DNA from 2 places in the Parageobacillus sp. NEAU-HV-2 genome. Region 2 is predicted to be linked to the other one. Evidence: predicted binding sites of a transcription regulator. Region 2 holds the regulator's gene; the other holds the start of a gene.
The links. The regulator Rex, encoded in region 2, represses fermentation and respiration genes when NADH is low (regulators of the CRP and FNR family bind a similar motif). The targets are predictions, from matches to a motif close to TTGTGAAATATTTCACAA.
Positions count from the first base shown of each region.

Region 1: a site for Rex is predicted at 1,545-1,562, ahead of adhE (bifunctional acetaldehyde-CoA/alcohol dehydrogenase). Genes of this name have one in related genera too.

Region 1 covers NZ_JBXUJJ010000007.1:60,968-64,103, forward strand. The annotation lists gene AC1WMD_RS12310 (sensor histidine kinase) at 1-566, shown strand, start outside; gene AC1WMD_RS12315 (response regulator transcription factor) at 563-1,195, shown strand; gene adhE (bifunctional acetaldehyde-CoA/alcohol dehydrogenase) at 1,581-3,136, shown strand, end outside.
Region 2 covers NZ_JBXUJJ010000023.1:5,299-8,434, forward strand. The annotation lists gene AC1WMD_RS18515 (CPBP family intramembrane glutamic endopeptidase) at 1-173, shown strand, start outside; gene AC1WMD_RS18520 (YdiK family protein) at 220-372, shown strand; gene tatC (twin-arginine translocase subunit TatC) at 375-1,121, opposite strand; gene AC1WMD_RS18530 (twin-arginine translocase TatA/TatE family subunit) at 1,142-1,294, opposite strand; gene AC1WMD_RS18535 (redox-sensing transcriptional repressor Rex) at 1,310-1,948, opposite strand; gene moaC (cyclic pyranopterin monophosphate synthase MoaC) at 1,938-2,459, opposite strand; gene AC1WMD_RS18545 (ABC-F family ATP-binding cassette domain-containing protein) at 2,579-3,136, shown strand, end outside.

The DNA.
Region 1 (3,136 bases), on a different contig from region 2:
GCCAGCAGCTGTTTGCCGCCTCGATGCTTATTTCCGCCATCAATGAAACAAAAACGTTTTCCGACGAGCGCGAAGAAAAACAGTTTCGTTTAATTGAAGAAATGATCCACCAATCGCAATTGGAAATGCGGGCGTTATTGCTTCATCTTCGCCCGATAGCCCTCAAAGGCAAATCGCTAAAAGAAGGAATTCAAGAGTTATTGATGGAACTAAAGCAAAAAGTGCCGCTGCACATCGAGTGGAAAGTGGAAGACATTCCGCTTGATAAAGGGGTAGAAGACCATTTATTTCGCATCTTGCAAGAGTCGATTTCCAATACGCTTCGTCATGCAAAGGCGACAAAATTGGAAGTATTGTTAGTGAAACGAGACCAACTTGTCATTTTGCGGGTATCGGATGATGGCGTCGGCTTCAACGTCGATCAAGTGAAAGCAGGGTCGTACGGTTTGCAAAATATGCATGAGCGCGCGCTGGAGATCGGCGGGACGATGCAAATCGTCAGTGTGCCGAATCAAGGAACGCGTTTAGAGGTGAAAGTGCCGATCATAGAGGAGGGAAAGTCGTGATCCGTGTCTTATTGGCCGATGATCATGAAATGGTGAGAATTGGCGTTTCTGCGTTTTTGGCGTCGCAGCCGGATATGGAAGTGGTGGGAGAAGCCGATAGCGGCAAACGCGCTGTAGAGCTGGCACTAGAGCTGCGCCCAGATATTATTTTAATGGATTTAGTGATGCCGGAGATGGACGGAATTGAAGCGACAAAGCACATTATTGCCCAATGGCCGGAAGCGAAAATTATCGTTGTGACGAGCTTTTTAGATGATGAGAAAGTGTATCCGGCTTTGGAAGCCGGAGCAACGAGCTACATGCTAAAGACATCGAAAGCGAACGAAATCGCCAACGCAATCCGTGCGACGTTTTACGGTCAATCGGTGTTGGAACCGGAAGTGACGAATAAAGTAATGACAAAAATGAAACAAAAGAAAGAAATCCTTCCTCACGAAGAATTGACAAACCGGGAGATGGAAGTGCTTTTGTTGATGGCGCAAGGAAAAACGAATCAAGAAATCGCCGATGAGTTGTTTATTGCCGTAAAAACGGTGAAAGTCCACGTCAGCAACATATTAAGCAAATTAGGAGTACAAGATCGCACACAAGCGGTGATTTATGCATTTAAACATTCGTTAGTCAAATAGCTTCTATAAATTAGGTTTCAGACATTCGTCGAAACCCAATTTGTCATAGTCTGCGCAGGTTGCCCTAAGGCAGCCTTCTTTTTATATACTGATTTTGTATCAAACTTAAGACGTGTTATGCAGAATGATACCCCAAGTTTTAGAAGAAAATAACGCCTAAGCTCATTATCGAAAAATACAGCTACTGGTAGGACGGGAGATAGATAAAGGTACGATAAATTTTTTATGAACATTTTATGAACAAATTGCTCAACATTTCACAAATAAGACAAACTAAAATCTCTATTAGCTATTTATAATAGGGGTGTAATAGATGGGATTATTTCCATCTTATATTTTTTAGTTTTATTTGTGAAATGTTTCACAAAGAGAGGGGAGACCATGTATGGCTGTTGAGGAAAAAGTGATCGATAAAAAAATCGAAGTGGCAAAAATGGTTGATGAGCTTGTCGCTAATGCACAGAAAGCGTTAGAACAATTTCGAGCTTACGATCAAGAAATGATCAATCATATCGTTAAAGAAATGGCGTTAGCTGGGCTCGATCAGCATATGGCATTAGCAAAGCTTGCAGTGGAAGAAACGAAACGTGGCGTATATGAAGATAAAATTATTAAAAACCTTTTTGCGACAGAATATATATACCACAATATTAAGTACGATAAAACAGTCGGCATTATCTATGAAAATCCGCATGAAGAAATTATAGAAATTGCCGAACCTGTTGGTGTTGTTGCTGGGATAACACCGGTGACAAACCCGACATCGACAACGATGTTTAAAGCGTTAATCTCGATAAAAACACGCAACCCGATTATTTTTGCCTTCCATCCATCGGCGCAACGATGCAGTAGCGAAGCAGCAAGAGTGCTGCGCGATGCGGCGATTCGGGCAGGAGCTCCAGAACATTGCATTCAATGGATTGAAACTCCTTCCCTTGAAGCAACACGTCAGCTTATGCATCATCCTGGCGTTTCTCTCATTTTAGCAACTGGTGGCGCCGGCATGGTGAAAGCGGCGTACAGCTCTGGAAAACCAGCTTTAGGCGTCGGACCTGGTAACGTGCCTTGCTATATTGAAAAAACGGCAAACATTAAACGGGCTGTAAATGATTTAATTTTATCGAAAACATTTGATAACGGCATGATTTGCGCTTCCGAACAAGCAGTCATTATTGATAAAGAAATTTATGAACAAGTAAAAAAAGAAATGATGGAAAACCGTTGTTATTTCTTAAATGAAGAAGAAAAGAAAAAAGTAGAAAAGCTCGTTATTAATGAAAATACATGTGCCGTCAACCCTGATATCGTCGGAAAGCCAGCTTATGAAATTGCGAAAATGGCTGGTATAGCTGTACCGGAAGACACGAAAATTCTTGTTGCTGAGTTAAAAGGGGTTGGACCAAAATATCCGTTGTCTCGTGAAAAGTTAAGCCCTGTACTTGCTTGTTATAAAGTAAACAGCACGGAAGAAGGATTTCAGCGCTGTGAGGAAATGCTGGAGTTTGGCGGCTTAGGACATTCGGCTGTTATCCATTCCGATGACCAAGAAGTTGTTACCGAGTTTGGCAAACGGATGAAAGCGGGACGGATTATCGTAAATGCACCGTCTTCGCAAGGAGCAATCGGTGATATTTACAATGCGTACATTCCGTCATTAACGCTTGGATGCGGCACGTTTGGCGGGAATTCTGTTTCGACAAACGTAAGTGCGATTCATCTTATCAATATTAAAAGAATGGCAAAAAGAACGGTAAATATGCAATGGTTTAAAGTGCCGCCGAAAATTTATTTCGAAAAAAATGCAGTACAATACTTAGCGAAAATGCCGAACATTTCCAAAGCTTTTATCGTCACCGACCCGGGAATGATCAAGCTCGGATATGTCGATAAAGTGCTATATTACTTGCGCAGACGCCCGGATTATGTGCATAGTGAAATTTT
Region 2 (3,136 bases):
TGGGTTTTACGTTTGCCTTTCTTTATGCGAAAACGGGGCGCATTTTCGTTCCGATATTCGCTCATGTTACGATGAATACGTTCGTAGTCTTGGTGCAAACATTGTTTGCTGATGAAATTGAAAAAATGATGCGGCAGGCAGAACATATACAACTCATTATTGGGGGCTTTTAATACAATGAGAAGGACACCATTGCAATTCGCTTTTGCCTATTTTCTGATGGGAGTACTATTTACTTACTTGTCCATTCAAAGTGCAAAAGATACGATTTGGAACTTTTTCACCATCTTCCTTGCCATCCTGGCTACGCTTGATTTTGGAGCAGCCATACGTCTCTTCGCATTCCACTTTCGCAATAAACCTCCCGTTTGATATCACGGGAGGTTTTCTTGTTCCTGTTGCGCCAATAATACTTTGCGGTAAGCCATTTTGGAGATCCAAATGCTTGCTTCATATAAAATCGAAAGCGGAATCATCACAATCACTTGTGATAATACATCCGGCGGCGTAATGGCCGCAGCTAAAATCAGCAAGGCCAAATAAGCGTATTTTCGTACTTTGCTCAATAACATCGGTGTAATCAAACCAAGTCTTGTTAAAAACATCACAACTACCGGCAGCTGAAAGACAATGCCAAACGGCAAGACGAGCTGAAGCAAAAATTCGAAATATTCATTAATACCGATGACTTGATGAATACCGAGGCGTTCCGCCAAATTTTGCATAAAACGAACGACAAACGGAAATAAGACAAAATACGCAAAACTAACGCCTGCTAAAAAGAGAAAAATCGAAAGCGGAATATAGCTTAACGTCACTTTTCGCTCTTTTTCATATAACCCTGGGCTGACAAACGCCCAAATTTGATAAAGCAAAACCGGGGCAGTAAGAATAAAGGCGATGACAAAGGCAAACTGAAAGTAAATTTTGATCGGGTCTGTCAAACGAAATGCATTCATCGTCAATTCTTTTGCTTCATCCGTATGCTGCAAATATAAAATGATCGGTTCGACAAAAAAGAAGCTCCCTATCAAGGCAATGCCAAAAAAAACAAGAACAATGATAAGCCGTTTTCGCAACTCTCCTAGGTGCTCATACACCGACATTTCTTTATCATTCATGTCTCAACCATCCTAACTCATCATTGGTCGGCTTTTTTTTCATCTTCATCGGCTAATCCTTTCGTCGCATCCTTAAACTCGCGGAGCGATTGACCGAGCGACTTGCCCAATTCCGGAAGTTTTTTTGTTCCAAACAATAATAAAATGACAAGCACGATTAATAAATATTTCATGTTTTATTCTCTCCTTTATTCAAGCGGATAGTTTTTCAAAAAATAAACGAGCGACTGCAATTCGACCGCTAAGTCGATATGGTGGACGCGAATATGCTTCGGTACGTTCAAGCGCGCCGGCGTAAAATTTAAAATCCCTTTAATTCCTTTTTGGACAAGACGGTCGGTAATCCATTGGGCGACATGGGCAGGCACCGTTAAAATCGCTACTGGAATTCCCTCGTGAAGACGGTCTTCTAATTCATCCAAATGATAGACGGGCACCCCGCCGACTTCTGTACCGACTTTCCTTTCATCTACGTCAAATGCCATCACAATTTTCGTATTATTGTTTTTCGAGAAATTATAGTTTAAAAATGCGGTGCCTAAGTTCCCGACTCCAAATAACGCAACTTCCGTTATCTCGTCTTGATCGAGCGTTTTCCGGAAAAATGACAACAAATAGTTGACATTATATCCGTATCCCTTTTTGCCAAGCGCGCCAAAATAAGAAAAATCGCGGCGGATCGTCGCAGGATCGACTTTAACCGCCTCGCTCAGCTCGGCAGAAGAAACGCGTTGTTTTCCGGAAGCGTGTAAATTTTTTAAAAAACGATAGTATAACGGCAAACGTTTGGCCGTTGCTTGCGGAATTTTTGGCTGTTCATTGCTCATCGATAAATCCCCCAGCACTTCTCTTTTTGCGTTGATAATGTCCTGACTTTCCACCCATTTTCTCTACTAAATAGGTTGGGCCAATCACCATTCCTTTATCAAGCGCCTTGCACATATCATATACTGTCAGCGCACATACAGAGGCGGCCGTTAGCGCTTCCATCTCTACCCCTGTGCTTCCTTTTGTTTTCACTGTTACGGTAATCAACAATTGATACAACGCTTTTTCTTCTTCGACATGCCAGGCAAACTGAATGTCGACACCTTTTAGCATAAGCGGATGGCACATCGGAATGAGATCGGCTGTTTTTTTCGCCGCCATAATGCCCGCCACTTGCGCAACGGCAAGCACATCCCCTTTTTCGATCGTCTTGTTTGTCATTTTTTCATAAATTTCCTTATTGACGGTCACACTTGTTTGCGCGGTCGCCATGCGGACCGTATCCTCTTTGTCCGTAATATCGACCATTTTTGCTCGGCCTTGTTCATTGAAATGGGTAAATGTTGACAACGTAATCTCCTCCACTTATAAACTATACACTATTTTTCGTCATCTGTCTTTTATCGTTTTATTGCGATAGGAAAGTAACTTACGCTACACTATTATTGTTAAACGCGAGGTGAAAAACAATGATCATTTTACAAGTGAATCAACTGACAAAATATTTTGGCGCTGACCTTATTTTATCGAATATAAAATTAGAAATACAATCCAAAGACCGAATTGCGCTCGTCGGAAGAAACGGAGCAGGAAAATCGACGCTATTAAAGATCATTGCCGGTGAAATGTCTTACGATAGCGGAGAGATTATGAAACCAAAAGAAGTAACGATCGGCTATCTCGCTCAGGACAGCGGTCTTCACTCTTCGTTGTCGATTTGGGAAGAAATGATGACAGTATTCGCCCCATTAAAGGCCATGGAAAAGCAATTGCGCGCGCTGGAAATGCAAATGGGCGATCCTGATTTGCTCGCAGATGCATCCCGTTATGAAAAATTATTAAAAGAATACGACACGCTACAAGAGCGTTATAAAGAACAAGGCGGTTACCAATACGAAGCCGATATCCGCTCCATTTTACACGGTTTGCAGTTTTCTAAGTACGATTATATGACAACTCCTGTCCAATCGTTAAGCGGCGGACAGCGAACGCGGCTGGCGCTCGGAAAATTGCTTTTAACGAAACCC